DNA from 4 places in the Catenuloplanes niger genome. Region 1 is predicted to be linked to each of the others. Evidence: riboswitches for the same ligand, from Rfam matches in the RefSeq annotation. Region 1 holds a riboswitch; each other region holds the start of a gene.
What was found. Region 1 has a riboswitch for cyclic di-AMP ahead of J2S44_RS19420 (C40 family peptidase). Riboswitches for the same ligand answer to the same signal wherever they lie in the genome.
Positions count from the first base shown of each region.

Region 2: linked by a shared signal. The riboswitch ahead of J2S44_RS12120 (C40 family peptidase) and the one ahead of J2S44_RS19420 (C40 family peptidase) in region 1 are both predicted to bind cyclic di-AMP.
Region 3: linked by a shared signal. The riboswitch ahead of J2S44_RS16410 (coiled-coil domain-containing protein) and the one ahead of J2S44_RS19420 (C40 family peptidase) in region 1 are both predicted to bind cyclic di-AMP.
Region 4: linked by a shared signal. The riboswitch ahead of J2S44_RS09085 (C40 family peptidase) and the one ahead of J2S44_RS19420 (C40 family peptidase) in region 1 are both predicted to bind cyclic di-AMP.

Region 1 covers NZ_JAVDYC010000001.1:4,401,979-4,406,433, forward strand. The annotation lists gene J2S44_RS19410 (C40 family peptidase) at 220-1,086, shown strand; gene J2S44_RS19415 (LamG domain-containing protein) at 1,255-2,148, shown strand; cyclic di-AMP (ydaO/yuaA leader) riboswitch at 2,287-2,460, shown strand; gene J2S44_RS19420 (C40 family peptidase) at 2,475-3,461, shown strand; gene dcd (dCTP deaminase) at 3,502-4,080, opposite strand; gene J2S44_RS19430 (pyridoxamine 5'-phosphate oxidase family protein) at 4,139-4,455, shown strand, end outside.
Region 2 covers NZ_JAVDYC010000001.1:2,812,498-2,821,404, reverse strand. The annotation lists gene J2S44_RS12125 (DUF6642 family protein) at 1-429, shown strand, start outside; gene J2S44_RS12120 (C40 family peptidase) at 474-1,487, opposite strand; cyclic di-AMP (ydaO/yuaA leader) riboswitch at 1,496-1,626, opposite strand; gene J2S44_RS12115 (DUF6232 family protein) at 2,455-2,985, shown strand; gene J2S44_RS12110 (helix-turn-helix domain-containing protein) at 3,117-4,010, opposite strand; gene J2S44_RS12105 (helix-turn-helix domain-containing protein) at 4,040-4,906, opposite strand; gene J2S44_RS12100 (DUF397 domain-containing protein) at 5,530-5,724, shown strand; gene J2S44_RS12095 (DUF3817 domain-containing protein) at 5,829-6,197, opposite strand; gene J2S44_RS12090 (hypothetical protein) at 6,208-6,561, opposite strand; gene J2S44_RS12085 (MerR family transcriptional regulator) at 6,667-7,407, shown strand; gene J2S44_RS12080 (DUF6158 family protein) at 7,570-7,857, shown strand; gene J2S44_RS12075 (3-deoxy-7-phosphoheptulonate synthase) at 8,134-8,907, opposite strand, start outside.
Region 3 covers NZ_JAVDYC010000001.1:3,766,618-3,775,524, reverse strand. The annotation lists gene J2S44_RS16430 (glycosyltransferase family 2 protein) at 1-360, shown strand, start outside; gene J2S44_RS16425 (ABC transporter ATP-binding protein) at 521-1,828, shown strand; gene J2S44_RS16420 (HAD family hydrolase) at 2,041-2,793, shown strand; gene J2S44_RS16415 (glycoside hydrolase family 65 protein) at 2,854-5,220, shown strand; cyclic di-AMP (ydaO/yuaA leader) riboswitch at 5,437-5,567, shown strand; gene J2S44_RS16410 (coiled-coil domain-containing protein) at 5,600-6,565, shown strand; gene J2S44_RS16405 (HAD family hydrolase) at 6,857-7,531, opposite strand; gene J2S44_RS16400 (glycosyl hydrolase) at 7,681-8,907, shown strand, end outside.
Region 4 covers NZ_JAVDYC010000001.1:2,097,244-2,106,150, reverse strand. The annotation lists gene J2S44_RS09090 (MurT ligase domain-containing protein) at 243-1,463, opposite strand; cyclic di-AMP (ydaO/yuaA leader) riboswitch at 1,832-2,002, shown strand; gene J2S44_RS09085 (C40 family peptidase) at 2,077-2,520, shown strand; gene mraZ (division/cell wall cluster transcriptional repressor MraZ) at 2,989-3,420, shown strand; gene rsmH (16S rRNA (cytosine(1402)-N(4))-methyltransferase RsmH) at 3,590-4,666, shown strand; gene ftsL (cell division protein FtsL) at 4,748-5,902, shown strand; gene J2S44_RS09065 (peptidoglycan D,D-transpeptidase FtsI family protein) at 5,906-8,149, shown strand; gene J2S44_RS09060 (UDP-N-acetylmuramoyl-L-alanyl-D-glutamate--2,6-diaminopimelate ligase) at 8,280-8,907, shown strand, end outside.

The DNA of each region.
Region 1 (4,455 bases):
AGGTGAGGCTCCGTTACTCCGCCGGCACTATCCATTCCGGTCCGGCAGACCTCTCACCCCCCTCGGAGGCGAGCCCCGGTGACGCCAAGGCTCTCGTTGCGTCCCCATCGCGTGGTCACCCGCGCATTCCTCTCGGCCGGCGCGGCTGTCCTGTTCAGCCTGACGCTGTTGTCCGCCCCCGCTCACGCTGAGCCCACCCTCGCGCAGATCGAGGCTCAGATGGACGAGAAGTGGGCCGAGCTCGAGCCGATGATCGAGGAGCACAACAAGGTCCGCAGCGACCTCAAGGGCAACCAGAAGAAGCGGTCCGAGCTCGAAGCGAAGATGAAGCCGCTCAACGACCAGATGCAGGTCGCGATCGACAAGGTCGGTGTGATCGCCAACCGGTCGTACCGGGAGGGCCCCGCCTCCGGCCTCAACTCGATCCTGCGGACCAGCTCGCCGACCGCGCTGACGGACCAGCTCGTCTACCTGGACCGGCTGGCCGCGGGCGAGCGCGCGGACATCCAGGCCGTGGCCGAGGCCCGCACCGAGATGGACAAGCAGAAGGCCGAGCTGGACAAGATCGTCTCCGAGCAGGAGAAGCGGGAGAAGGAACTCGCGACCAAGAAGACCGCGGTCGAGAAGGAGATCAAGGAGCTCGAGAAGCTGCAGGAGGAGGCGTACGGTTCGGTGGCCAACGTCCCGAGCAGCGGCAGCACCTCCGGTGGCGGCTCCTGTTCGGCCAGCGGCGCGAGCGGTGCGGCCGCGGTCGTCGTGGCGACCGCCTGCGCGCAGCTCGGCAAGCCGTACGTCTTCGGTGCGGCCGGCCCCGGCTCGTTCGACTGCTCCGGCCTGGTCGCCTTCGCCCACAGCGCGGCCGGCGTCGGCCTCCCGCACAGCACCGTCTCCCAGTGGAACATGGGTACGGCGGTGAGCGGGTCCGAGGCGCGCGCGGGTGACGTGGTGTTCTTCAACAGCAGCCTCAGCCACGACGGCATCTACCTGGGTGGCGGCATGATGGTGCACGCGCCGCAGCCGGGCATGTCGGTCGAGGTGCTCAGCATCAACGTGATGCCGGTGGTCGGCTTCCGCCGCTACGTCTGACGTCGCACTTCACGGGCAGGAGCCCGCACCGGACGTACCGGTGCGGGCTCCTGCTTTTGCATGATTTTGCCGTGGGCTCCGGTGGGTGGGCCGGGTGCCGCAACCCGCAATACCCACAATGGGGGAATGTCCGAAAAAAGCCGTATGCCGGGAAAGCTGACGGGCCGGGTGGCTGCGGTCGCCGTGGGGGGTGCGGTGCTCGCACTGCTCACCGGCGCGATAGTGGTCTCCGGTGGAGAACCCACCCCGTCCGTCCCCACTCCCGCCCCGTCCTCCGCTTCCCCCTCCGCCGCCCCCACGCTGTCCGCCTACGCCGCCCCCACGCTGTCCGCCTACGCCGCGGAACCGTTTGTCGACGACGGCGGGATCGAGGTGGTCCCGCCGGCCGACGAGCCGGCCCCGACCGAGGTGGCCCGGGTCGCGCCGCGGCCGGTCACGGTGCGGTACACATTCGACGGCGGGGCCGGCCGGCAGTTCCTGGACGTCACCGGCCGGTACGGCATGCGGGCGCGCACCGCGGCCGGCGGCGCGCTCCGCCTCACCCGGCACGGCGGTGGCTGGGCCGCCACGTTCCCGGCCCGCTGCACCGCGCTGCCGCAGAACTGCCCGCGCGCGATCCTGGAGGGCGGCGACCCGGTCACGCTCAACCCCGGAACCCGCCGCCTGCGGTACGGCGCGTCCGTGCTGATGCGGCCCACGGACACCGCCGACGGCGCGAACGTGGTGCAGAAGGGCTTCTCGGTCGGCGGCGGCACCCAGTACAAGCTGCAGGTCGACGGGCTGGACGGTCGGCCCAGCTGCGTGGTGGCCAGCCCGGCCCGCATCTACCGGGTGGTCGCGCCGGTCCGGGTGGCCGACGGGCGCTGGCATGCGGTCGGATGCGTGCGCAACGGCGGCGCGCTGTCGATCAACGTGGACGGTGTGGCGCGCGGGACGACGAAGCTGCCGGCCCGGCTGTCCATCGCGAATACCGAGCCGCTGCGAATCGGCGGCAAGAGCGTGACCGCCAACAACGATCAATATGCCGGCCAGGTCGACGATGTATATGTGACGATCAATTGACGGACAGTTGCATAACGTACGGCTACCACCCTTTTACGCACCGATTTTTGGGGTAGATCCGCTTGCGGTGTCCGTTTTGCCTCTCTAATCTTGGGGTTCGCCGGGCTCGATGACGCGCGACCATCAGCGGTCGCCGCGAGCCTGACACCGCCGAATCATCCACGCGATGAACCGGGGACCCAAGCAGCACTCGGGGTGAATCCGCCGGCCACGGCCGGCGGTAGGGCGATGACCCTGTGGTGGGCGCTACTGCACCGGCCCTCACCCGCCCGAACCCGTCAGCTAACCCGGTAGGCGGTCAGGGACACAAGGGAGCACACACTTCGGTGGCAGGCATTGCCGCACTCCGAAACCGGTCCGTCGTCGTCGGCGCGATGTGTGCGCTGACCACCGCCCTGGTGGTCACGCTCGGCGGCACCGCCGCCCACGCGGAGCCGAGCGTGGCCGAGGTGGAGAAGCAGATCGACGAGGCGTGGACCCAGCTCGAGCCCACGGTCGAGAAGCACAACTCCACCCGCCAGGAGCTGCAGAAGAAAAAGAAGCAGGCCGAGGTGCTCGGCGCCAAGATCCAGCCGTTGCAGGCCGAGGTCGACCTGGTCATGGGCCGGGTCGGCCTGCTCGCGGCCGAGGAGTACAAGACCGGCCCGGTCAGCACGCTCGGCTCGATCCTGGTGACCGGCTCGCCGACCACGCTCACCAACCAGCTCGAGATCCTCGATCACTTCGCCCGCACGCAGGGCCGGGAGATCGCCGAGGTCGTCGCGCTGAAGGAGCAGCTGGAGGCCGAGAAGGCGCCGCTCGACGCGCTCGTCGCCGACCTCACCAAGCAGGAGGCGGAACTCGCCACGAAGACCAAGGAGATCAACTCCGAGGTCGAGGAGCTGCAGAAGCTCCGGCTCCAGATCTACGGCAACGGTGGCGGCGGCGAACTGGCCCCGGCACCCTGCCCCTACGAGTACCCCGGCGGCAAGCGCGGTGTCGTGATCAAGTTTGCCTGCGCGCAGATCGGCTCGCCGTACGTCTGGGGCGCGGCCGGCCCGGACGCCTACGACTGCTCCGGCCTGATGCTGGCGGCGTACAACCAGGTCGGCATCTCGTTCCCGCACAACGCGGCCGCGCAGCGCGGACTGATGCGATCGGTGAGCCGCACCGAGCTGCAGCCGGGCGACTTCGTCTTCTACCGTGCCGACCTCAGCCACGTCGGCATGTACGCCGGTGACGGGTGGGTGGTGCACGCACCGAACCCCGCGGAGCCGGTGCGGATGATGAAGATCGACGCGATGCCGGTGCACAGCTTCGGCAGCCCGCTCTAGGTTCCCTTCGTTGAAAGGCCGCCCCTCGGGGCGGCCTTTCTCATGCCGTGGGCCAGGTGCGCCAGTTACGCCACGCGCGGCTCGGCGTCGGGCCGCGCTGGCCCTGGTAGCGGGAGCCGTAGACCTCCGAGCCGTACGGGTGCTCGGCCGGCGACGACAGCCGGAAGATGCAGAGCTGCCCGATCTTCATGCCCGGCCAGAGCGTGATCGGCAGGTTCGCCACGTTCGACAGCTCCAGCGTCACGTGCCCGGTGAACCCCGGGTCGATGAACCCGGCCGTGGAGTGCGTCAGCAGACCCAGCCGGCCCAGGCTGCTCTTGCCCTCCAGCCGGCCCGCCAGCTGATCGCCCAGCGAGATCACCTCCAGCGTGGAGGCGAGCACGAACTCGCCCGGGTGAAGCACGAACGGCTGACCCGCCGGCACCTCGACCTCGGACGTCAGGTCGTCCTGCTGCACCGCGGGGTCGATGTGCGTGTACAGGTGGTTGTTGAAGACACGAAACAGCCGATCGAGCCGCACGTCGATGCTGGACGGCTGGACCAGCGCGGCCTCGAACGGATCGAGGGCGAGCGTGCCGGCCTTGATCTCGGCGACAAGGTCCCGGTCGGAGAGCAGCATCCGGACACACTATCGTTCACGCTGGCCGTTCGAACGTGTGTTCGAGTAGGATCGTCACATGGCTACCTGGACCGTTTTCGCCACCTCACAGCCCGGTTTGGCCGCCGCCATCCGCACCCTCATGCAGCAATACGGTCCGGGCCTCGGCTACCTCGCCACCGTCCGCTCCGACGGCGGCCCCCGCGTCCACCCCGTCTCCCCGGTCATCACCGACGAAGGCCTCTTCTGCTTCATCGTCGACTCCCCCAAACGCCGCGACCTCGACCGCGACGGCCGCTACGCGCTGCACAGCTTCCCGCCCGAGGACAGCGACGACGAGGCCTACCTCGCCGGCCACGCCCACCCGGTCACCGACCTCGCCCGCATCACCCGCCT
Region 2 (8,907 bases), 1.6 Mb from region 1:
CGGGTGGGCTTCTTCGCGATGCACGGCGAGCCCGGCCGGCTCTGCCTCACCGACCGGGCCACGGTCGAGCTGGACGACGTGGCGGAGCAGCTGGCCGGCCGCTGCCAGGACAAGCGGCTCTACTTCGGGTCCTGCTCGGTGCTGAAGGCCTCGGACGCCACGCTGCTGGACTTCCTGGACGTCTCCGGGGCCGCGATGGTGTGCGGCTACACCCGCGAGGTGGACTGGGTCGACTCGGCCGCGTTCGAGACCGTGCTGCTGGACGTGCTGGCGAACGGCGCACTGGTGAACGCGGCGGAGAAGCGGATGGGCTCCGGGCCGTGGCGGGAGCTGGCGGCGTACCTGGGCTTCCGGATCGTCTACGCGAACGGGCGCACCTGGCGGCCCGGGACCCGGCCCCGGGTGCCGGCCCAGGCCACCGCGGCATGAAGAAGGGCGGGGATGGCTCCCCGCCCTCTTCCTGACCGACTCCGCTATCTGACTCTGCCGTACCCGACGATCGACATCATGTTGAGCGGCGCGATCGTGAGCACCTCGCCCGGTCTGGGCGCGTGGATCACCTTGCCGCCGCCGATCGCGATCGCGACGTGCGCGAGCCCGTTGTAGAAGACCAGGTCTCCCGGGACGACCTGGGAGGCCGATATCCGCGCGGTCGAGTTGTACTGCATGGCCGCGTTGTGCGGCAGCGACTTCCCGGCCTTCGCCCAGGCCGCCTTCACCAGGCCGGAGCAGTCGAAACCGGTCGGTCCCGCGGAGGCGTAGATGTAGGGCTTGCCGAGCTGGGCGTAGGCGAACTGCACCACGGCGCTCGACCCGGCGGGTGCGCTCGGCGCGGCACCGCCACCGCCGCTGTTGCTACCGCCGCCGCTGTTGCCGCCACCGTTGCTGACCGGCGCCGCGACTGCCTGCTCCTGCTCCCGGCCGTAGGCGGCCTTGCGCAGCGAGTACAGGTTCTTCAGCTCGCCCTCGATGCCGGCCTTGCGCTTGCCGGCCTCGTCCTTCTGCGCCTTCTGCTTCTTCTCGGCGGCGTCGAGCTTGGCCTTCTCCTCGACGTACCTCGCCTCGGTGGCCGTGTAGGCGGCGACCTCGTCGTTGCGCGCCTGGGCCAGCTGCTCGAGCACGCTGAGACCGGCCATCAGATCCTGGCTGTCGCTGAGCGTGAGCAGCGTGTTCGCGTCACTGAACCGCCCGGACTTGTAGGCGCGGTTGGCCAGTTGGCCGACGTTGGTGCTGGCCTCCTTGACCTCCTGCTCCAGCGTGGCGGTCTTCTCACTGAGTTCCTTGGCCGCCGCCTGGGTGGCCTTCAGTTCCTCATTGATCTTGTTGTAGGACTCGATCACGACCTCCAGCTCATGGGAGGCCTTGTCGATCTGCTTGGTGAGTTCGGCGCTTGACGGTTCGGCCAGGGCAGCGGAGGTCGGCGCGAGAACGCCGACCGCAACGGCCGCCAGCACGACAGCGCGCAGGATCGCACGCGAAGCTGACAACGGGGTGGACCCTTCTTCGCTGCCGCCTACCGGGTTAGCTGACGGATTCGGGCGAGAAGGACGCCCTACCGCGCGAGCGCGGATTCACCCCGGTGGGACTCTGTGGGTCCCCGGTTCGCCGCGACACCGGTCGAAGACCGCGTCGGGTGGGCCCGGCACGGCCGGCGATCGGCGCGCCTGGCACGAACGGTGCGGGGGAGCACCGACGGCCGAGGCCGGGCGATTCGGCGGCGCCGGGCTGGCGTCATTCCGGGGGGAGTGACTGAAGACCAGGTCCGGCCAACCCACGGTAACGACCATTTCGGAGGATCGAAAGGGTGACGGCGGTCATCTGTGGGCTTTCGCCGGTAATAGGGCAAATATCTAGATAGCTCAGAGTGAAGGAATGATTCCCTCAAGTAACCGCTCCGTGCAATTGCGGTGGGCAGTACCCGAAACGGGCCCTTTGCGTGTTTGGGCGAGTCTCAGGGACCTCGCCTCTCGGGCAAATGCGGAGAAATGCGCCGGGAAAACGGGTGCCGGGCCCTACCTGACGGGTGGAAATCTGCCACCTGGCAGATTGCCCTCTTCCCATTAGTGGCACGCGGTTGGGAGTATGGCTGTTAGGGAGGTCTCAGGGTTCTCCCGCAAGGGAAGCACCGTTACCCAGTGACTTTCTCGCAGCGCGGACTTTCTCGCAGTGCGCACTGACGCATCACGTGATCCTCGGAGTTCACGCCACGGAACTCCGGAGATCGTCTTTCCCCGGGGGCGGGGGAGCCAACGCGGCGAACGCGGTGTGGTGACCGGCGGCAACCGGAGACACCACATGCCGGATTCGACATCGTGCCGGTTCTCGACACTGTGCCGGTTCTCGACACTGTGCCGGTTTCTCGACACTGTGCCGGTTCTCGACATCATGCCGAATTCGGCACCGCGATCGCCGTAAACAAAAGACCAACTCCTAAAGAGCCGCAGGAGGACTCCGATGGAGAATAGCGCTCGTTACTCGCCGCGTTCAACCCGTCGCTACGCTTCTCCCGGTGCCGCACCGCGCAGCCGGGTCGCATTCGAGACGGCCGACGTCATCGTCACCCCGGAGTACTTCGAGGTCGCCGGCCGGCGCTGGCCGACCAGCGAGCTGGCCGGGCTGCGGACCGTGCGGGGCCCGTTCGACCAGCTCACGGTGCGTGCGGTCGCCACGTCCGGGGTGAGCCTGCTGGCGATCTTCGCGGCGCTCAGCTTCGGCAACGGCCTGCACGCGCTCGGCCCGGCGGCGTACGTCGTGATGGGCGCGGCCGCGTTCGTCCCGATGCTGCTCGGGGTGGTCGGGAATCGCACCCGGCCGCGCGTCTACGAGCTCTGGGGCGATTACCAGGGCATGTCGGTGCGCCTCTTCGTCAGCGACAGCGAGAGGCAGTACGGCCAGATCTCCCGCGCACTGGTGCGCGCACAGGAGATCGCCCGGCTCGGCGGCGTCCGTGCGCCGGTGTCGTCGATCAATCCGTACGGCATGTGAGTCGAAGTACCACGTCCGTGCCCACGTGACGATTGCGGACCGGGGTCTGGCGGGCACGACATGACCCCTTGAGATAGCCACACCGGAAAGTCATGGGCGCGCTTCCCCGGGCGCGCCCATGATCCGTTTCCTCAGCCGTCCTCGACGATTCCTTTGATCATGGCAAGCGACTCGGCCGGGTCCAGTGCCTTGTCCCGCAGCTCGTGAAAGACGTGCAGGTACGGCCGGACGTCCTCCGGCCGGTCGATGACCTCGTCGGTGACCGCGTTCTCCACGTACATGACGTCCGCGTCCTCCGGGTCCGGGAACTGCAGGATCGCGAACGGTGCCACCACCGGCGGCGGGCCCGCGCTGAACGGCAGCACCTGGATCGTGATGTGCGGCGCCGCGCTCAGCGACAGCAGATGGCTGAGCTGCTCGGGCGCCCGGTTCGGTGCGTGCGCGATGCGGTGCAGCACGGCCTCGTCGATGATCGCGGTGATCCGCGGCGGGCGCGACTTGTTCAGGATCTCCTGCTGACGGCGCAGCCGGACGGTGATCTCCTCGTCGGTCGGCCGCACCGAGGTGCCGCCGGCCGCGAAGTCACGGGTCTGCAGCAGCGTGGGCAACGTGGTCGGCGCGAAGTAGAGCACCTCGACACTCTCGTCCTCGAGCCCGATGTACGCGTAGTAGGACGGGTTGACCCGGTCGCGCAGCGTCGACCACCAGGTGCGCAGCCGGGAGTTGCGGGCCAGCGAGAGGATCTCCTCCACCCGCTCCGGCTCGGTGATGCCGTACAGCCCGGTCAGCGCGCGGGCGTCGATGGTCGAGATCCCGACCGTGCCCGCCTCGATCCGGATCACCTTGGACAGCGACCAGTCCATCGCGGTCGCCACCTCGGCACGGGTCTTGCCGGCCGACTCCCGGGCCGCCTTCAGCGCCTGGCTCAGCCGCCGCCGGCCCGTCGAGGGGCCCTGCCGCGCCGTCGGCGCCCGTTTCGCCGGTCGTGCTCCGTGGTCGGGGTCTTCGCTCTGATCGTGTGTCATCGCGGGGCCGCACCTGACTCAAGGGGTGGTCAGACCATCTGGGTGACCATTTTGTTGATCATTTCGAGGGACTCGCTGGGGTTGAGAGCGAGATTCTGCAGTCGGGCGAAGGTCTGCCGGTAGGTCTCGACCTCGGCGGGCTGGTCGACCAGCGCGACGGTCGGCGTCGACTCGATATAGACGACGTCCGGCGTGCCGGCCTCGAAGGAGAGCAGGTTGAACTGCCCGGTGGCGCCGTAGCTCTCCGCCGTGAACGGCAGGATCTGCAGCGTGACGTGGTCTTTCAGGCCCTCCGCGCGCAGCCGTTCCAGCTGCTCGCGGAGCACCTCGGTGCCGCCGATGTGCCGGTGCAGATTCGCCTCGTCCAGGATCACCTGCAGCGTCGGCGGGACCGGCCGGGAGAACAGCTCCTCCTGGCGGCGCAGGCGCAGGCCGACCCGGACGGTCACGTCCTCCGGCTCCACCTGGGACGGCACGGCGGCGCTGATGTAAGCCCGCGCGTACGACTCGGTCTGCAGCAGGCCGGGCATGCCGATCGGCTGGAAGACACGCAGCGTGGCCGCCTCCGCCTCCAGGCCGACGTAGTCGTAGTACGCGCGCTCGCGCTCGAAGATCTCGCGGTACTGCACCCACCAGCCGCGCTGCCGGGCCAGCCGGGCGAGCGCGAGCAGCTCCGCGACCGTGCCCGGATCGTCCACCCGGTAGTGCTGGAGCAGGGCCTTCAGGTCGTTCGTCGAGATCGAGACGGTGCCGGCCTCGATCCGGATCAATTTCGACAGCGACCAGTCCATCGCCTCGGCGGCCTGCTCCTGCGTCAGGCCGGCCGCGTCGCGCGCCGCGCGCAGCCGGGCCCGGAGCTGCCGCCGGCCGCCCGAAGGGCCGTGGGCGGTGGACATGGCGCCTCCTTGCGCTCACGGGCACGTCGCCCGCTGTGACGGCCGATACTCTACGGCCGTCCGGGCGGTGCCCTCTCGGGCACCGGCTTGTCGGTGCCACCTGGCAGACCTGATATTGCGACGTGCCATGTGCCGGCGTCACGCCGTCGATCCGCCACGTAGCCGCGCGGGCCGGGCCGGTTCGCCGCCTGGCCCGTCAGCCTTGGCTGGTTGCCACCTGGCTGGTCAGCCTTAGCCGGTTGCCACCTGGCCCATGGCTTCCTGTCAATGAGCCAATGACACAGAGGTTACTCGCGCATGGATGCATATTCCAGGGCGGAAGAGTGGGGAACGGCGGTCACGCGATCGGGTGTGAGCACGATTGCGTGAGCTGCGGGTATTTCGCGGTAACCCGGCGGGGTCGGCGCCGTTTGTCACGGAGAGTACGGGGGAGGGCGCGGGAGTGGTCTTGGTCCCGGGCCTGGCTAGACGCTACGCTCGCGCGGGCATCTGTCCGATCGCGTGATCAACGCGCGGTTGGTCCTTTTTGCTCAAATCTTGCATTTATGCAGCAATTGTTCATTTAATGCGATATTTTTCTATCGTGCGCGGCCAACGTTGCCCGCGCCGGACTGGAGTGACAAATGATCACGTCGACCGCGGGTGACATGGCGTGGCGGAAGAGCAGCCGCTGCGAGTCGCACACCTGCCTCGAGGTGGCCGAGGCACCCGGCGGCCGCATGGCGGTCCGTAACTCGACCCGCCCCGAGCTTCGCATCAGCTTCGAGGGGCCGGCCTGGCAGGCCTTCGTCCGCACCGTGCGTAACGGCGATCTCTGACGTCGCACCGCCCTCGAACCACAACCGCCCGGCGAGCCGTCAGCTCGGCCGGGCGGTCGCGTGTCCGGGGCCGGTCGCGTGTCCGGGGTCGGGCACGCGGGTCCTCAGTGGGTGGGCTGGTGCTCGGCGGGGGCCGGGGCGGGGACCCAGCGCGTGGTGACGACGCGCTCCGCGTAGAAGGACAGGAACGGCACCGTGCCGGCGAGCATGACCAGCAGCATGCGCTTCAGCGGCCAGTTCGCGCGGCGGCCGAGGTCGAACGCGGCGATCAGGTAGACCATGTAGAGGAAGCCGTGCGCGGGGCCGATGCCCTGGACGACGGCGGGCTGGCCCCAGATGTACTTCAGCGGCATGCCGATCACCACGAGCAGGATCAGCACCACGCCGACGATGTAGGCGATCGTCCGATAGCGGGTCAGTGCTCCGCGCACCGCGGCCTTCCCTTCGTCCGGCGCGAGCGCCGGGATAGTCATGTGCGTGTCGTCAGTGGTCGGCGGGGGGACGCGCCGGACCGTAGGCGGATCGTTCGGTGGCGCGCCGGACGGCCTCGGTGCGCACCGGGCGGCGAACCCTCAGCCGGTTCGGATCCTCGGGCTCCGGGGCGGGTGCGGCGGCGGGGGGTGCGTCGCGGCGCAGCACCGCGCGGACCTCACGGACCCAGAGGAAGATCACGAAGGCGGCGAAGACCGGCCACTCCAGCATGTAACCCCAGCTGGACGGGTTGCCGCCGGCCTCGGCCCGGGACAGCTGCCACCAGCCCAGGGCCAAAAAGGCGATCACCAGCAGCACGGTGGCGAGGTGGACCGCGATCCACCGCGGTGTCCAGAGCCGCTTCATACAGGCGAGCGTACCGGGGAGCTCCGGTGTCTCCGACGCAGCGTCGTAGTGGGCGTCCGGTAAAGGCTTGCGCTTGACGCAGCGTCAACTCGTAGCGTCGTTCCGGTGAGTTGGTCGACGGCACAGGTGGCGCGCATCGCCGGGATCACGTCCCGGACGCTGCGGCATTACGACGACATCGGCCTGCTGCGGCCGGCCCGGGTGAGCCCGGGTGGGCTGCGGCACTACGAGCGGGAGCAACTGCTGCGGCTGCAGCAGATCATGCTGCTGCGCGAGCTCGGCATGAGCCTGGAGACGATCGGCACCGTCGTCGCGGGCGAGGCCGACCGGGTCGAGCAACTCCGCCGTCATCATCGGTGGCTGATCGAGGAACGGGACCGGTTCGACCGGCTCGCGGGCACGGTCGCGGCCACCATCGCCCAATGGGAAGGTGGAACGGAGATGAGCACGGAACAGCTCTTCGAGGGCTTCGACGCGGACCGGCAGGCCCGCTACGAGGCGGAGCTGATCGAGCGGTACGGCGCCGGCGCGGCCACGGCCATCGCGGAGAGCCGGGAGCGTACCGCCGGCCAGGGTGCCGAGCTGCGGGCGGAGTGGGCCGGGATCGAGGACCGCGTGGTCGCGCTGCTGGACTCCGCGCCGGAGTCGCCGGCGGTGCAGGCGGTCATCGCGGACCACTACCGGTGGATCACGCGGCACTGGACGCCGGACCGGGAGTCGTACACCGGGCTGGGCCGGCTCTACGTCGACAGCCCGGACTTCCGGGCCCGGTTCGACGCGCGGGATCCCCGGCTGGCCGAGTTCCTGCGGGACGCCATCGCGGTGTACGCGCAGGCCAGCCTCTAGCTGCCGAGTGTTTGGGGACGTGGCGATCGGGCAACCGTTGACTCATTGAGGAGAGGGGCAGTGATGACCGACTCAGTGCGTTACAGCGACGGTTCGCCGTCGGCCTCGGGCACCGCGTTTCACCCGAACCCGGACGGGCCGCCCACTCCGGAGCAGACCACGCTGCCGGACGCGAGCCCGGAGCAGCGCGTGGACGAGTGGGACGGCGACCACCGGAAGGGACCGGCGGGCGACTCGCACGAGGAGATCGGGGTGGACCCGGCGGACCTGTCCGACGAGGACCTCACCCGTGAGATGGCCAGCCTGCACCGGACCAGGCTGGACACGTTGCGGCACGCGTCCGACGCGGCGCTCGCCACCCACCTGCGCCGCACCGCGGACCTGGAGACCGAGTACCTCACCCGGCACCCGGGCCGGGAGGTCGACCCGCAGCGGCTGCGGGACGGCTGATCATGTGATTCCCGATACATCGGCCTCAGGAACAGGCACCCATGGCCGATGGTTGAGTCAGGTGTCGGTGTGCGCAGTGTCCCCGGGCCTCACCTAACAGCCTTCGCGGAATACCGTTCGGCAGGAGCCGCGTCGCGCCACTCGCCGCGAGGCGACCGGCACACCGACACCCTTACGGTGCACGCCCCGCCGGGATCATTCCGGCGGGGCGTCGCTGTGTCCGGGGCAGCGCGCTCGTGCGGTGGCACCGGGTGGCTCCCGTGACCGGCGGGCCGGTCAGGCGACGGCGACCGCGGCGCGGCGGGCGGCGGCCGCGGACGCGAGCAGGTCGAGCACGGGCTCGGTCTGCTCCCAGCCGAGGCACGCGTCCGTGACCGACTGACCGTAGGTCAGCTCGCGCGTCGGGTCCAGCTCCTGCCGGCCCGGCTCCAGGAACGACTCCAGCATCACGCCGGAGATGCCCCGGTTGCCGGCCTTGAGCTGCTCGGCCACGTCCGCGGCCACCAGCGGCTGGCGGCGGTGGTCCTTGCCGCTGTTCGCGTGGCTGCAGTCGATGATCAACCGCTCCGGCAGGCCGGCCTTGCGCAGCAGCGCCAGCGCGCCGCCGACCGAGTCCGCGTCGTAGTTCGGGCCGTCGTTGCCGCCGCGCAGCACCAGGTGGCAGTCCGCGTTGCCGCGGGTGTGCAGGATCGCCGGCGTACCGGACATCGCGATGCCGGGGAACACGTGCGGCACGGCGGCCGCGTTGATCGCGTCGATCGCGGTGCTGATCGCGCCGTCCGGGCGGTTCTTCATGCCGATCGGCATCGACAGGCCGGACGAGAGCTGGCGGTGCACCTGGCTCTCCACCGTGCGCGCGCCGATCGCGCCCCAGGCCACGGTGTCCGCGATGAACTGCGGCGTGATCGGGTCGAGGAACTCGCAGCCGACCGGCAGGCCCAGCTCCAGCACCTGGAGCAGCAGCTGACGGGCGACGCGCAGGCCGGTGTTGACGTCTCCGGAACCGTCCAGCGCCGGGTCGTTGATCAGGCCCTTCCAGCCGACCGTGGA
Region 3 (8,907 bases), 630 kb from region 1:
TACCTGCGGGTGCTGCCCGAGGCCCCGGACGACTACGTCCAGCTGTTCCTGGACCGGTGCAACGAGTTCCTGGACCGGGTGCCGCAGCGGGTGCTGGACGGGCTGCCGGTCGCGACCCGGCTGCAGTGGCACCTGGTGCGACAGCGGCGCGTGCCGGAGCTGCTGGAGGTGATCCGGGCCAGCCGGGACGGCGGGGTGCCGGTGGTCCGGCGCGGGTTGTGGCGCTATCGGGAGCTGCCCTATCTGGACGCCGGGCTGCCCTATCTGCCGCGCCGGCTGTACCGGGTCGGGCCATCCCGTCTGCACCGCGCGTTCATCGCGATCAATCGCAAGATCAAGTTTCGAGATTCGTACCGATAAATTGCCCATTAAAGGGTCAAAGCGCCTGGAGGGCGATTTCTGTAACGGGATGGTTACTGCCCGAACATGGCACGTTTACCCGATAGGGTAATTGCGATGACGGCCGTCACAGTGGACAGAGATTTTGGGGGCCGGTCGACGAAGGTGCGGGGAGGTGGCGGTGACTACCGTCGCGCTCAAGGACGTCACAAAGGTGTTCCCCGATGGAACCGTGGCGGTGGACAGGGTCAACCTCGACGTGGAGGACGGTGAATTCCTGGTCTTGCTGGGCCCGTCCGGCTGCGGCAAGTCCACGGTGCTGCGAATGGTCGCGGGCCTGGAGGATCCGAGCAGCGGAGTCGTGCTGCTCGACGGCGAGGTGGCCAACGAGATTCCGCCACGCGATCGGCGCATAGCAATGGTCTTCCAGGATTTCGCGCTCTACCCGCACATGACGGTGAACGAGAACATCTCGTTCCCGCTCCGGCTCTCCGGCGTCGAGCCGGCACCGCGCGCGGAGCGGGTGGCGGACGTGGCCGGCGCGCTCGGCATCGGCGAGCTGCTCGGCCGGCGACCGGGCCAGCTCTCCGGCGGGCAGCGGCAGCGGGTGGCGATGGGCCGCGCGATCGTGCGCCGCCCCGGCCTGTTCCTGATGGACGAGCCGCTGTCGAACCTCGACAGCGGGCTCCGGGCCGAGCTGCGCGCGGAGATCTCCGGCCTGGTCCGCGAGCTCGGCGTCAGCTGCATGTACGTCACGCACGACCAGGCCGAGGCGCTGACCATGGCGGACCGCGTGGCGATCATGCGCAAGGGCGTGCTGCAGGACGTCGGCACGCCCACCGAGGTCTACGGCCGCCCGGCCACGCTCTACGTGGCCGCGTTCCTGGGCAGCCCGCGGATGAACCTGATCGAGGCCTCGGTCTACGTGCACCTGGATCGGTACGTCGCGCTCAACCTCGGCGAGCAGGCGCTCTACCTGCCGTGGGACGACATCCGGGCGCGGGTGATCTCGCACTACCACGGCGAGCGCATCGTGATCGGCATGCGCGCGGAGGCGCTCACCCCGGTGGCACCGGACGCGCCCGGCGACGTGCTGCAGGGCCGGATCCGATACCTGGAGCACCACGGGCACGAGTCGCTGGCCTTCGTCGACGTGGGCGCCACCGCGGTGCTCGTCGACGAGCTGGGCGGCGCCGCGGTCGAGGCGGAGGAGGAGCCGGTCTCGCCGTTCCACCGGCTGGGGCAGGCGGTGCAGCGGTTCGCCGGGCGGTTCAACGACCGGTCCGAGGGCGAGCCGGCGGCCGGGGCCGGCCGGACCAGCGTGCTCAGCGACCCGGGGCGGCACCACCGGCGCCCGGCCGAGCTGGCGGTCCGCCTGGCGCCCTACCCGGCGATCCGGGCCGGCAGCGCGCTGGCGATCGGCGTGCGGATGGACGCGCTGCACTTCTTCGACGAGCGCGGCGACCGGATCGACGTCGGGTGGCGATAAAGATCAACATACTGGGTCGAATGGCCGGGGCCGACGGACCCTTTGTGCGATCTCTTGTGCCGTCCGGGCGACCCGAAAGGTTCAACGTTTTCCCACGGAAGCGGGCTGACCGGCGATAACCTCAGAATCGGCGCACCATACGAGGCGCCGCGCCCGGGGTTTGACACCGCCGAAATCCGGTTAACTTTCCGTTTCACGGTTAAATTGAGCGGGTGCTTGGTCTTCCACCTCACGTGACTACCTGCCTGTTCGATCTGGACGGTGTCCTCACCCAGACCGCGCTTGTTCACAACGCGGCCTGGAAGGAGACCTTCGACGCGTACCTGAGCAGGCGCGCCGCAGCGGAGGGCACGCCCTTCGTCCCGTTCGACTCCGGCTCCGACTATCTGAAGTACGTGGACGGCCGTCAGCGGGCCGACGGCGTACGTACCTTCCTGGCATCCCGGGGCATCCTGCTCCCCGAGGGCACACCGGACGACGATGTTGACGCCGAGACCGTCAACGGCATCGGCAACCGGAAGAACGTGCTGGTGCTGCAGTACATCGCCGAGGGCAAGGTGCAGGTGTACCCGGGCTCGGTCACCTACCTGCACGCGGTGCGCGACGCGGGCATGCGGACCGCCGTCGTCTCCGCGAGCGCCAACTGCCAGGACGTGCTGCGCGCGGCCGGCATCGAGGATCTACTGGAGGAACGGGTCGACGGTGTGGTCGCCCGGGCCGAGGGACTGCCCGGCAAGCCCGCGCCGGACACGTTCCTGGCCGCCGCGAAGAGGCTCGGTGTCGACCCGGCCAACGCGGCGGTGTTCGAGGACGCGCTGGCGGGCGTCGAGGCCGGCAGGGCCGGCGGCTTCGGGTTTGTGGTCGGAGTGGACCGGGTGGGGCACGCGGACGCGCTGCGCGCACACGGCGCCGACATCGTCGTATCGGATCTCGCCGAACTCCTGGACGGCGGCGAGCCCCGATAAGGGACGGCAACCCGCCGGTGGTTCACCGACGGGCTCAGATCAACACTGAAAGGGATCGCTGTGATCCGAGAGCGGGCTTATCCGGTCGAGCCCTGGCATGTCCGCGAGACGCGGCTCGACCTGGACGTCCTGGCACAGTCGGAGTCGGTGTTCGCGCTCTCCAACGGGCACATCGGCCTCCGGGCCAACCTGGACGAGGGCGAGCCGCACGGTTTGCCGGGCACGTATCTGAACTCCTTCTACGAGCTGCGGCCGCTGCCCTACGCGGAGGCCGGTTACGGCTTCCCGGAGTCGGGGCAGACCATCGTGAACGTGACGAACGGCAAGCCGATCCGGCTGCTGGTCGACGACGAGCCGTTCGACGTGCGCTACGGCGACCTGGTCTCGCACGAGCGGGTGCTGGACATGCAGTCCGGCACGCTGGAGCGCGAGGTGGAGTGGTGCTCGCCGGCCGGCCGGTCGGTGCGGGTGCGCTCGACCCGTCTGGTGTCGTTCACCCAGCGGGCCATCGCCGCCATCTCCTACGAGGTCGAGCCGGTCAACGGCCCGGCCCGGGTGATCCTGCAGTCCGAGCTGGTGGCGAACGAGCAGTTGCCGCCGACCAAGCGTGACCCCCGCGTCGCGGCACTGCTGGAGTCCCCGCTGGTGAGCGAGGAACACCTCACCCAGGACCTGGGCGGGCTGCTGATCCACAGCACCAAGACCAGCAAGCTCCGGATGGCCGCCGCGATGGAACACGTGGTGGAGACCGAGGGCCGGCACATGGTCAAGACCGAGGGCAACCCGGACTGGCTGCGGACCACGGTCGCGTGCATGCTCGAGCCCGGCCAGAAGCTGCGGATCATCAAGTTCGTCGCGTACGGCTGGTCCTCCCGTCGTTCCGTGCCCGCGCTGCGCGACCAGGTCGGCGCCGCGCTCGCCAGCGCCCGGCTGACCGGCTGGGACGGGCTGGTCAAGGCGCAGCGGGAGTACATGGACGCGTTCTGGGACCACTCGGACGTGCGGGTCGAGGGCGACCCGGAGGTGCAGCAGGCGGTTCGCTTCGCGCTCTTCCACGTCCTCCAGGCCGGCGCCCGTGCGGAGATGCGGCCGATCGCGTCGAAGGGGCTCACCGGTCCCGGGTACGACGGTCACACGTTCTGGGACTCCGAGACGTTCGTGCTGCCGGTGCTGACCTACACCCAGCCGGACGCGGCCAAGGACGTGCTGCGCTGGCGGCACGCCACGCTCGACCTGGCCAAGGAACGGGCCGAGACGCTCGGCCTGCACGGTGCGGCGTTCCCGTGGCGGACCATCCGCGGGCACGAGTGCTCCGCGTACTGGCCGGCCGGCACCGCGGCGTTCCACATCGCGGCGGACATCGCGGACGCGGCCCGCCGCTACGTGGTGGCCACCGGCGACGAGGACTTCGAGCGTGACTACGGCTTCGACCTGCTGATCGAGACGGCCCGGCTGTGGCGCTCGCTCGGCCACCACGACCGGCACGGCCGCTTCCACATCGACGGCGTGACCGGCCCGGACGAGTACACCGCCGTGGTCGACGACAACATCTACACGAACCTGATGGCGCAGCTGAACCTCTACGCCGCGGCGGACGTGGCGCTGAAGTACCCGGACAAGGCGCGCGCGGCCGGGGTCGACGACGAGGAGATCGCCGGCTGGCGGGACGCGGGCGCGGCCGTGCACCTGCCGTACGACCACGAGCTCGGCGTGCACCAGCAGTCCGAGGGCTTCACCCGCCTGCAGGAATGGGACTTCGAGGGCACGCCGCAGGAGAACTACCCGCTGCTGCTCAACTACCCGTACTTCGACCTGTACCGCAAGCAGGTCGTGAAGCAGGCCGACCTGGTGCTCGCGATGCTGTGGCGCGGCGACGCGTTCAGCGACGAGGAGAAGCAGCGCAACTTCGCCTACTACGAGGCCCGTACGGTCCGTGACTCGTCGCTGTCCGCCTGCACCCAGGCGGTGCTGGCGGCGGAGACCGGCCACCTGGAGCTCGCCCACGACTACCTGGGCGAGGCCGCGCTGATGGACCTGCACGACCTGCACAACAACGCGCGCGAGGGCCTGCACGTGGCGTCGCTGGGCGGCTCGTGGATCTCGCTGGTGATGGGTCTCGGCGGCATGCGGGACCACGGCGGGCAGCTCACGTTCAACCCGCGCCTGCCCGAGCGGATCACCCGGATGGAGTTCGCGCTGCTCTGGCGCGGGCTGCGGCTGCGGGTGGACGTGCGCAGCGACGAGGTGACCTACTCGCTGCGGAACGGCACCGGTGAGAAGAGCATCACACTCATGCACCACGGTGAGCTGGTGACGGTGTCGGCGGACAAGCCGGTGACGATGGGAATCCCGGAGCGCACGGACGTGGGACCGGAGCCGCACCAGCCCGCGGGCCGCGCACCGGCCCGTCGTGCGAGCTCTCTGTAATTGACCGTTAGACAATTCGTATAACAAAGGCCGCTCCGATTGCCGGGGCGGCCTTTGTGCGTACCGTGTCGATGTTTCTCTATGTTTTCCGGTCATTGAGCGGGTACTTTACGTGACTATAGGGAATTCTTAAGTTTTAGGATCTTGAGCGGTCGTCCTTGGCACGACTGGGTAGTCTTGCCGCCGGTCGTCATTGGCGGGCGCGCACGGTGCCCGTGGCGACCACCGCCAAATCGCTCAGCGAGTCGGGGAACCACGTTTGTGGGGTGAATCCGCGTCAGCGGTAGGGGTGTCGTTCCCATCCCGAACCCGTCAGCTAACCCGGCCGGCGGTCCGAGAGAGGAACATGATGCGCCTACGGCGAATAGCGGCGCTTTCGGTGCTGCTGGCGACTGTGGCCACGGCCGCGCTCGCAACGCCCGCCTACGCGATCGACGAGGGCGGTACGGAACAGCTCAGGGAACAGCTCGACGCGGCCAGCAAGGGTTTCGTCGAGGCGAAGAACAAGCTCGCTGCCTCGGAGAAGCGCCAGAAGGAGCTGACCGAGGAGCTCAAGAAGATCGAGGCCGACCTCAAGACGCGCGAGGCGACGGTGGGCGAGCTCGCCGGCCGGACCTACCGCAACGGCCGCCTCGCCCCCATGGTGGCGATCCTGAACGCCTCCGAGGGCCAGGGCTTCATGGACCGGGCCACGCTGCTCGAGACCATGGCGATCAACCAGGAGAAGCAGGTCCGCGACCTGGTCGTGGCCAAGGACGAGGCCTCGCGTGCGAAGACTGCCATCGACAACGAGATCGGTGAGCAGAAGAAGCAGGTCGAGACCATGGACAAGCGGAAGAAGCAGGCGGAGAACGCGCTGAAGGCCGCGGGCGGTGGCGCCGCGGCGAACGTCGAGTCCGGCAGCGGCTCCGCGGCGGTCGCGGTCGCGGTCGAGCGGGCCGTCGACGGGTCCTTCCCGTCGGAGAGCTGCACCGCGGACGACCCGACGACCGGCGGCTGCATCACGCCCCGCACGCTGCACGCCTACAAGCAGACCAAGTCGGCGGGCTTCAACCACTTCGTGTCCTGTTACCGCAGCGCCGAGGACGGTGGCGAGCATCCGCGCGGCCGGGCCTGCGACTGGTCCGCCCAGGCGAGCGGCTTCGGCGGCGTCGCGTTCGGCGCGGACAAGGTCTACGGCGACAACCTGGCCAACTTCTACATCAAGAACGCGGACCGGCTCGGCGTGCTCTACGTGATCTGGTACAGCCGGATCTGGCTGCCGTCGAGCGGCTGGCAATCGTACGCGGGCGGTGGCACACCCTCCGGTGACCATACGAACCACGTGCATTTGTCGATCATCTGACGTCAAGGAGCCCGCGGCCGTCGCCGCGGGCTCCTTCGTCTCACCCGCTTCCGGGGCGATGCCGCCGGGGCGCCGCTTCCCGGCCGGTGCTTCCGGCGCGAGAAGCGGAACCACAGAAGCTGTTTCCCGCTTCCGGCGTGGCTGGGATCCCAGTGCTCCCGCGGGCACCGGTCGTCGCCCAGGGGCTCCTCCCTGCCGGACGGTGGGTGGTCACCTGAACACCACGCGGCCGCGCCGCGCACGCCGAGCCCGTCGGCGCGACGGCCGTGGGTGCGCGCCCGCTGAGGGCGATCAGAAGTGCTTGCGCAGCGCCGTGAAGGACGGCAGTTCGAGCACGCCGGTGTCGGCCGGGTCGAGGGCGGCGTGCTCGAGCTCCCAGGTGTGCGGGTGTGGGATGAAGACCGCGTTCCAGCCGGCCCGGCGCGCCGGGATGATGTCCGACTTCGGGGAGTTGCCGATCATCCAGGTGGTGGCCGGGTCGAGTGACATCGACTCGGTCAGCGCCAGGTACGTCGGGAGGTCCTTCTCGCGCACCACGTGCACGCTGGCGAAGTGCTCGGCCAGCCCGGACGCGGCCAGCTTGCGGCGCTGCTCGGCGTCGTCGCCCTTGGTGAGCAGTGCCAGCTCGTGCCGGGTGCCGAGGTCGGCGAGCGTGTCCGCCACCTCCGGCATCAGTTCGACCCGGTCGAAGACGAGCGCGGCGGCCAGTTCCTCGATCTCGCGGCGCTCCGCCTCGGTGGCCGGGCGCTCGCTCAGCTTCTCGAAGACCTCGTGCAGGTTGCGCAGGAAGACGCGGCTGCCGTAGCCGTAGGTGGCGGCGTTGGCGCGCTCGACGTCGTTGAGCACGGCGCGGATCGCGGTGTGGTCCAGCGTCGGGTGGGCGAGCCAGGCGAGGAAGTCGTCGACCACGCGGATGAACAGGACGTTGTTCTCCCAGAGCGTGTCGTCCGCGTCAAAGACCAGCATGCCCACCATGCGATCACGCACCCGGCCGCCGTGTCGCGCGAGTTTCCAGAGGTATTGACCACAGCCCGGTCCGTTCCTATCGTCGATGTCGACCGACAATTATGAAACGTTTCACGGAACCCGGTGGGCACCCCGGGGAAAGGTCGGACATGAGTGGACTGAGACGCCGTACCGTGCTGGCTCTGGGAGCGGGCACGCTGGCGGCCGGCTGGGGTGCGGTTCCGGCCGCGGCCGGCCCGGCGACGACGGACTTCCGCAATCCCGGCACCGCCCTGCGGCCGTACTTCCGCTGGTGGTGGCCGGACGGACTGATCGACCCGGCGGAGGTCCGCCGCGAGGTGGACCAGATCGCGGCGGCCGGGTTCGGTGGCGCGGAGATCGCGGCCGTGCACCACAGCGTGCGCGACAAGGCCGCGCTGGACCCGGCCGGCCACGGCTGGGGCACCGCGGCCTGGACCCGCGGCGTCGAGGCCGCGCTCGACCAGGCCGCGAGGCGCGGCATCACCATCGACCTGACGATCGGCCCGTCCTGGCCGGCCGCGGTCCCGACGATCACGCCGGACCACCCGGCCGCGGTGCACGAGCTGGCGCACGGCGTGGCCACGGTGGCGGCCGGCGCGGTGTTCGACGGCCCGGTCCCGGCCCCGGTCGCCGCGCCGGCCGCGGGCGTCACCCGGCAGACGCTGATCGCGGTGCATGCCGTGCGGGTCGACCCGGCGAACACCACGCGCAAGGAGACCGGGCTGGCCGCGGACTCCGTCGCCGACCTGACCAGCGGCGTCACGGACGGCCGGCTGACCTGGACCGCCCCGCCCGACGGCGAGTACCGGCTGTTCGCGTACTGGCAGCGCGGTTCCGGCCAGGAGCCGGAGTCCGGTCCGCACACCAGCCCGGACTCGTTCGTGGTGGACCACTTCAGCGCGGCCGGCACCCAGGCCGTGATCGACTTCTGGGAGGCGCGGCTGCTCACCCCGCGCGTCCGGGCGCTGCTGCGCCGCGCCGGCGGCTCGCTCTTCGAGGACTCGATCGAGCTGGAGACGGCCGCGCTCAACTGGACGCCCGCGGTGCTGACCGAGTTCCGGAACCGCCGCGGGTACGACCTGCGCCCGTACCTCGCCGCGGTGGTGCGGGTGAAGGAGTCGACGGTCTACGCGTTCGACGCGGCACTGAGCCGGCGGGTGCGCGCCGACTACTGGCAGACGCTCTCCGACCTGTTCACCGCGCATCACTTCGTGCCGCTGACCCGCTGGGCGCACTCGCTCGGGCTGACGTTCCGGGCCCAGCCGTACGGGCTGGAGACGGACGCGATCTCGGTCGCCGCCGTGATCGACGTGCCGGAGGGCGAGTCGCTCGGGTTCAAGAACCTGGACGACTAC
Region 4 (8,907 bases), 2.3 Mb from region 1:
GCTGTGGCTGTCCATAGCCGGGCTGGGGCTGCCCGTAACCGGGCTGCGGCTGACCGTAGCCCGGCTGCTGCTCGTACCCCGGCTGCGGCTGACCGTAGCCGGGCTGCTGCGGTGGCTGCCCGTAGACCGGCTGCTGCTGCTCGTAGCCGGGCTGCGGCTGGCCGTAGGTGGGCGGCTGCTGCCCGTACCCCGGCTGCTGGGGTTGTTGTCCGTAGACCGGAGGCTGCTGGCTCCACTCCGGGTTAATTGACACGGTCAAGCTCCGCTCGGATGTCTTGGAAGGCGGTGTAGTTCGCGATGACCTCCAGGCGTCCCGGCGGCACGCTCGCGATCGCCTCCCCGAAGGTCTGTACGTGCCGGAACGGCACGTCGTTCACGTCGAGCCGGACCGCGAGGTCGTACGCCCGGTCGCCGGTGATCAGCACCTGGCGCCCGCGCAGCGGCGCGAAGTCGACGTCGAAGAGCCAGGACGTGTCCAGCCCGTCGGGGTCGCGCGCGTTGATGGAGAGCAGGGTGGGCGCGTTGTCCGCCATGTCGAACGCCTCCAGCCAGCTGGCCGGGTTCTTCGCCAGCAGCAGCCGGATGTTGCGCCCGTCCCGGTCGACCTGCGCGTACCGCCCGGCGACGGACGCGACCGAGGAGAGCGTCGGCACGGCCTGCAGCGGCCGGATGCCGAACGCGGCCGCGACCGCCAGCGCCGTGGCCGCGTTGCCGAGGTTGACCCGGCCGGGCAACTGCAGCCGGATCAGGTGCCAGGCGCCGGACGGATCCAGCACGCCGTCGTCCTCGACCACCCACTGCGGCGCGGGCCGGCGCAGCGGGCAGCCGGTGCACCACCACTGACCGTCCTGGCGCTCGATGGTGGAGCCGCACTCCGGGCACACCCAGGAGTCGTCCTGCCAGCGCTGGCCGGCGCTGAACCAGCTGACCGTGGGGGAGTTGCCGGCCGCCCAGACGATCATCGGGTCGTCCGCGTTGCCGACGATCGCGACCTCGGGGTGCTTGGCCAGCGTGGTGCGCCAGAGCTGGGCCATCATCGCCACCTCCTTGGCCCGGTCCAGCTGGTCCCGGGAGAGGTTGAGCAGCGCGATGACCCGGGGCCGGGTCTCCTCGATCACCTGGGGCAGGTAGTGCTCGTCCACCTCCAGCACCGCGTACGGCGTGTCGCCGGCCTTGGCCAGCGCGGAGGTGTGCCCGGTGGGCATGTTGGCGCCGAACGAGTTGGTCGCCACCGGGCCGAGAACGCCCAGCGCGGCCGCGGTCAGCCGGGTGGTGGTGGTCTTTCCGTTGGTGCCGGAGACCAGCGCGATGGCGCGGCCGGCGGCGAGGTGCTCGAGCAGGTCGGGATCGATCTTCAGACCGATCCAGCCACCGATCACGGACCCGTCGCCCCGCCCAGCCGCGCGGGAGAGCGCGGCGGCGGTGCGGGAGACCTGGGTCGCGACCTTGGCGCGGAGGGGCATGTTGCCTTGCGTCACCCGAGCGAGGTTACCGGACCGCGACCGCCGCACCATCGGCTCGTTCGGCCCCTTGCGGCCTGCCCGGTAGTACCTGTTGGGCACGCTGGCGTTATCCGCGGTGTGACCCTCGCCGGTGTGGGAAGCTTCACCGCGTTCGATATACGCAGAGTGATCAAGCGGGTCCGTGTGGTGCCGGAATATCGGGCACCCGACACGTCGGGGTCGAGGGCCGGGCATGCCAACCTCGGAGCGTGATCGGTCGATGGCCGGGGCGTGCTCCCGAGATCCGCTACAAACGATGAGCCGGTGCGCGATCCGCTCGCCGGCCGCGCCGACCGCGGGACACGCCGAACCCTGCCCGTCCCGGGCGACGCGACATTCCACCCAGCACATGGCATCGAGGGCAGGGACGGGGGAACCACCCGAAATCCGTACGACGGCTCGCTCGGCGGGCCTTGGGGTGAAGCCCGGCATCGCGCCGGGCCGGGCATCTTCGGCGCCCGAACCCGACAGCTAACCCCGCAGGCGCGCCGGAAGGAAACCTTTCGTGTCAGCGCACTCTCCGGTCCGGCCTGAGCGTCTCCGACAGCAGCCGGCCCGGCGCTTCACCCTGCCCGTGCGCGCCGCCCTGGCGGCCCTGGTCGGTCTCTGCGTCGCCGCGGGTCAACTGGCCGCTCCGGCACCCGCGGCCGCCGCGCCCGCGTCCGGGGCCGCCGCCGCGGTCGTGGCGCTCGCCAAGAGCCTCTCCGGCAAGCGGTACCGGGCCGGCGGTGCGAGCCCGAGCGGCTTCGACTGCTCCGGCTTCACGATGTACGTCTATCGCGAGGCGGCCGGGAAGAGGCTGCCGCACAACGCGAACCGCCAGCAGCGCGCCGGTGTCGCCGTGCCGAGGTCGCAGGCCCGGCCGGGAGACCTGCTGATCTTCCGCAAGGGCGCGCACGGCTACCACGCCGCGATCTACGCGGGCGGCGGCTACATGTACGACGCGCCCCGGCCGGGCGTCCGGGTGGGCAAGCACAAGATCTGGTCCCGCGCCTACGTGGTCCGCCGGGTCGTCTGATCCGCCGTGGTGAAGGGCTCCGCCGATGTCCGGCGGGGCCCTTCTCGTGTTTCACAGGGCACTGGCAGCCGGTCCGCAGGCGTCGCACAGCGCCCACGCACGGAGATCATCTCGCCACCCCACGTGTGCGCCCAATCCCTCCACTTCCCTCCACGCAATCGTCCGCACGCCTGCACGGCACGGGAAAACCACCCGAAAAATGCCGATAAAAGGTGCGCGAAGCGCGTCGATCCGAACGGATGTCGGAAAGCAGACGGCCCCGGAGGGCCAAAGCCCTCCACCTCGGGCAACCCTTTGTGACGTGCTGTTTTGCACTCCCGCACCCCTTGACTAGGCGCCGTTTCCGGTTGCGGGTGGAGGGAAGTGGAGTAAAGTGGGGCCACATGGCGGGGTCGTGGAGAGCCCGCCGGCCCGAGTGATCAGCGGCACCGCGAATGCCGCCGGCAAGGGCGAGGGGGTGACGCCGCGATGTTTCTCGGCACGCACACTCCGCGCCTGGACGACAAGGGCCGGCTGATCCTCCCGGCCAAGTTCCGGGACGAGCTGGCGGGAGGTGTCGTGATCACCAAAGGGCAGGAGCGCTGCCTCTACGTCTTCCCGATGCCCGAGTTCCAGCGGATCTCGGAGGAGCTGCGGGCCGCACCGATGACGCACAAGGCGGCGCGGGCCTACAGCCGGGTCTTCTTCGCCAGCGCGCACGACGAGGTGCCGGACCGGCAGGGCCGGGTCACCATCCCGGTGCTGCTGCGGGAATACGCGCAGCTCGACCGCGAGCTCGTCGTGATCGGCGCCAGCACCCGGGTGGAGATCTGGGACAAGCAGGCCTGGGAGACGTATCTCGCGGAGAGCGAGGACGACTTCGCCGACATCGGGGAGGGGGTGCTGCCCGGCGGGCTGTAGTCGACGGGAAACCCGTACTGCGAGATCTCCAGCCGCTCGGCGCTCCTGGCACCCCTTCCCCGGTGTCAGGCGCGACGGTGGTGACGCCAAGAGGGCGGATGGGGATCTGGCGGTACGGTCTTCGTCGCACTGCTGGCGGGCATTGCGTGAAACGAATCGTCACCAGGTGATGGGGGTCGACATGGGGGTGCCCGAGCCGGAGCTCGTGGCCGCGGGTCGCGAGTGGCAGGCACGGGGCACGCATGTGCCCGTGCTGCTGGAGCGGTGCCTGGCACTGCTCGCCCCCGCGCTGGCCGGCGACTCGCCGGTCTATGTGGACACGACCCTGGGTCTCGGCGGGCACGCCGAGGCGATCCTGACCGCGAACCCACGGCTGACGCTGATCGGCCTGGACCGGGACACGGAGGCGCTGGAGCACTCGCGCCGCCGGCTGGACCGGTTCGCCGATCGCACCCACCTGGTGCACGCGGTCTCCAGCGAGCTGCCCGACGTGCTCGAGCGGCTCGGATACGAGCAGATCGACGGCGCTCTGTTCGACCTCGGCGTCTCCTCGTTGCAGCTCGACGCGCCCGATCGCGGGTTCGCCTACGCCCAGGACGCTCCGCTGGACATGCGGATGGACCAGGGCCGCGGCCTCACCGCGGAGGACGTCGTCAACGACTACGAACCGGGCGCGCTGGTACGGGTGCTGCGGGTGTACGGCGAGGAGAAGTTCGCCACCCGCATCGTCTCCGCGATCGTCCGGGAGCGGGGGCGCTCCCGGATCACGTCCACGGCCCGGCTCGCCGAGCTGGTGCGGGACTCGATCCCGGCCCCGGCGCGACGAACCGGTGGAAACCCAGCCAAAAGAACGTTTCAAGCACTGCGTATCGAGGTAAATGGCGAACTCGCCGCCCTCGAAGCGGCGTTACCGGCGGCTCTCGACGTGCTGGCACCGGGCGGACGAGTGGTCGTCATGTCCTACCAGTCACTCGAGGACCGCATCGTCAAGCAGGCGTTCGCGGCGCGAGCCCGGAGCACCGGACCGATCGACCTCCCGGTCGAGCTGCCCGGCACCGGGCCCACGCTGCGATTGATCACCCGAGGTGCGGAGCCGCCCACCGAGGAGGAGGTCGCGGAGAACCCGCGGGCCGCCTCGGTCAAGCTGCGCGCCGCGGAACGCATCGCCGGTGCGGACACCGGGACCGGACGCGAACGGTCCAGGAGGTCACGCCGGCCCGGCGCGGGGGCGCCGGAGTCGTCTTAGGACGGCGCAGGCGGCGGGGACCGGGCAGGGCCCCCGCCGTCGAAGGGGAACGACGGGACGAAGACATCAAGGGGGAGGGACATGAACGTCAACAAGCGCGACCGGGGCGACCTCGGCACCGGGCGCGAGACGGTGCAGCGCGCACCGCGGTCGGGGGGCCGGACCGCGGCGCAGTGGGCACCGGCCGAGGGCACGCCGCGATCCGGCGGCCAGGAGGCGATCGTCCGTGGCATCGGGGCCGGGCGGCGCGCGGAGCGACTCAACGGGGCACGCGGCCGGGGGGCCGCCGCACCGTCCGTTCCGGATCGTGACACCGCGGACCAGGGGGGTCCGCACCGCATCGAGCGGCTGAGCTCGCTGGAGCGCATCGAGCGGCGGGAGCGGGCCGCCGCGGCGGAGTCCGCCGCGCCGTCCACCGTCGACCGTCCGGCGCGCCGGACCCGCGACGACCGCCCGGCGCGGGACGACCGTGCGGCGCGGGACGACCGTGCCGTCCGGGACGACCGCTCCGCGCGCGGCGAGCGTGCCGTCCGGGACGAGCGCCCGGCACGGGACGAGCGCCCGGCGCGCGCCGAGCGTGACCTGCGGGTCGAGCGGATCGACCGGGCCGACCGGGCCACGGGCCGGGGCGCGGGTGGCTCCCGCACCGCCGGCTCCCGTGCCGCCGGCTCGCGCGGTCCGTCGCCGCGCGTCCAGGCCGGTGCGCCGGCCCGCCGGCCCGCCCGGGCGACACCGTCGTCCGAGCCGGTCGACCTGTCGGCGGCGCGGGGCCGCCGGTTCGAGACCGAGGGCAGCGCCGCCCTGCAGCCCGAGGAGATCCACGTCCTGGTGGAGCCGGCCGAGCCGGTGCACGAGGAGCCGCCGGCACCCCGGCTGCGCGTCACGCCGCCCCGGCCGGTGGCGGTGCCGCGCGCGCCGTTCATCGCCGGGATCCTGGTCACCGTGGTGGCGGGCGTGGTCGGCATCCTGCTGATCAACACGCAGACGAACCAGAACGCGTTCCGGCTGGACGAGCTGCAGAAGCAGCAGGCCGCGCTCGACGTGCAGCAGCAGGAGCTGGAGAAGCAGATCGAGGAGTACGAGTCCCCGAACTACCTGATCGCCCACGCGAAGAAGCTGGGGCTGGTCCAGGCGGAGGAGCCGGCCTTCATCGAGCTGCCGAACGGCAAGATCATCGGAGTGCCGAAGCCGGCCGGTGGCGAGCCCGCGATCACCAGCCAGGAGAGCGGACGGTAACGAGTGCCGCCACGGGATCAGCCTCCCGCCCGCCGCGGCCGGGGTGCGCGGGACGACCGCGACTCCGGCCGCGGCGGCGCGCGGGACCGGCGTCAGACGCGGGACACGGGGGACGACGGGCAGCCGTCGTCCCCCTCGTCGCGTGCGCACAGCAAGATGTCCGAGGCCCGCGCCTACACGCCGCGCGGGCGCACGGTCCGCGAGGGCATGCCGCGCCCGCAGCGGCCGGTCGAGGAGCCGCGCGCACGACGTACCCCCGCGGGGTCCGGTTCCGGCTCCGGCCGGACGAAGGGTGACCGGCCCGCGCTGCGGGTGCTCGACGGCGGCCGCCAGGACGAGCGGCGCGGCGGCTCGGCGCGCGGACGCGGGACCGCCGGGCGGGATCGTGACCGGGACACCGTGCCCGCGCCGCGCCGGACGGGGGCCGCGGCCCGCAACGCCGCGCCGGCCCGGAACCGGCCGGCGCCGATCCGCAAGCCACGGCCCCCGCGCCGGCCGCCGAAGCTGGGCGATCCGGGCCGGCGGTTGCGGGTGGCGTCGCTGCTGGCCATGGTCATGCTGGCCACGGTCGGCGTACGGCTGGTGGTGCTGCAGTTCGGGGACACGCCCGAGTGGGCCCGGCAGGGCCTGAACGACCGGCTGCAGGTGGTCACGCTGCCCGCGGCGCGCGGCGCGATCTACGACCAGAACGGCGCGGTGCTGGCGCACAGCGTGGAGGCGCGGTACATCGCGGTCGACCCGGAGTTCGTGAAGGACGCGAACCGGACCGCGTCGCTGCTGGCGCCGATCCTCGGCCTGTCCAAATCGGAGCTGCTGGACCGCATGCAGAAGCGCATCCGGCCGGACGGCCGGCCGTCCCGCTTCGAGTGGCTGGCGCGCGCGGTGAGCACCGGCGACGCGAAGAAGGTCGAGGCGCTGGAGCTGCCGGAGATCGTGATCGGCCGGGACGAGAAGCGCGAGTGGCCGGGCCGCGACCTGGCCGCGAACCTGATCGGTTTCACCGGCGGCGACATGAACGGCCTGGAGGGCATCGAGGCGCGGTACGACGAGCTGCTGCGCGGCGTCAACGGCGAGCGCCGGTTCGAGGTCGGCAAGGAGGTCGACGGCACGGACCTGGCCAAGGAGATCCCCGGCGGCTACTCGCAGGAGACGCCGGCCAAGGACGGCAGCTCGCTGACGCTGACCATCGACCGGGACATGCAGTACGAGGCGCAGCGCATCATCGGTGAGCAGATGACGAAGGTGGACGCCAGCATCGGCGCGGCGGTCGTGCTGGACGCGCGCACCGGCGAGGTCTACGCACAGGTCAGCTTCCCGACGTACGACCCGGTGGAGTTCGCCGAGGCGGACCCGGAGGACCGGCAGGACGTGGCGTCCGCGGTGGTGGTCGACCCCGGCTCGGTGCACAAGGCGCTGATCTACGGCGCCGCGCTGGAGGAGGGCGTGATCACGCCGGATACGGTGCTCCAGGTGGGGCCCACGATCCGGAAGGGCGGTGTCACGTTCCGGGACACCCACCCGCACCCGGAGGGTACGAAGATCACCATGGCGGGCGCGCTGGCGTACTCGTCCAACGTGGCCGCGATCCAGGTCGCGGACCAGCTCGGGCCGGAGAAGGTGGTCGAGTACCAGAAGCGGTTCGGGCTCGGGCAGTCGGTGAACGAGGGCGTGGCCGGTGAGGCGTCCGGCAAGGTGCTGGAGGCGAGTGAGTGGAGCGGGTCCGGCTACGGCTCGGTCCCGATCGGCCACAGCGTCGACGCCACGCTGCTGCAGATGGCGGCCGCGTACGGCGCGATCGCGAACGACGGCGTCTACGTGCAGCCGCACCTGATCAAGGACACGATCGCGCCGGACGGCACGGTCACGCCGAACACGGACGTCAAGACGCACCAGGTGATCAGCGCGGAGAGTGCCCGGCAGCTGCGGACGCTGCTGGAGTCCGTGATGGTGATCCCGGACGGCAGCGGCCGGGACGCCCGGGTGAACGGCTACCGGGTGGCCGGCAAGACCGGCACGTCCAGCCGCCTCGCGGAGGGTTCCTACCTGCCCGGCGAGGTGGCGTCGTTCATCGGCATGGCTCCGGCGGAGAACCCCCGGTTCGTGGTGGCGGTCTTCGCGCACACGCCGAAGGGCGGCGGGGGTGCGGTGGCCGGCCCGGCCTTCAAGGAGATCATGGGATTCGCGTTGCGGCACTTCAAGGTGCCGCCGAGCAGCACGGAGCCGCCGGAGTTCAAGGTCTTTCCTTAGGCACTCTTTTTCGCCGTGCGGACACCGAATGGCCGCACTTCAGTTATGACTGGTGTGCGCGCTGTTATGGCATTAGTGAATCTTGTGGCCGATGTAAACGGGTCCCGTGGACCGGGTAGGGTCTGACGCCGTGCCCGGCAAAACGTCCCCGCCGACCTCGCCGCCGCGGCCCGTCGTGCCGACCGGACGGACGCTGTCCTCGCTGGCCGCGGTGCTGCGGACCGAGGTGCGGCAGTCCGGTGCCACGTCCGATCCGATCCTTACCGGGATCACCCACGACAGCTCCGCGCTGCGTCCGGGTGATCTCTTCGCGGCGCTGCCCGGCGCGGCCCGGCACGGCGCCGAGTTCGCCGCGCGCGCGGCCGAGGCGGGCGCGGCCGCCGCGCTGACCGACCCGGCCGGTGCCGCCGCCGTGGCCGCGGCCGGGCTGCCCGCGCTGGTCGTCGACGACCCGCGCGCGGTGCTCGGCACGCTGGCCTCCGCGATCTACGGGCACCCGTCCGCCGCGATGCTGGTGCTCGGCGTGACCGGGACGGCCGGGAAGACCTCCACGGCGTACCTGATCGAGGCCGGGCTGCGGGCCGCCGGGCACACCACCGCGCTGTTCGGCACCGTGGAGACGCGGCTCGGCGACCTGACCGTGCCGAGCACCCGGACCACGCCGGAGGCGACCGACCTGCACGCGATACTGGCCGTGGCGCGCGAGCGTGGCGTGACCGCGGTGGTGATGGAGGTGTCCAGCCATGCGCTGGCGCTGG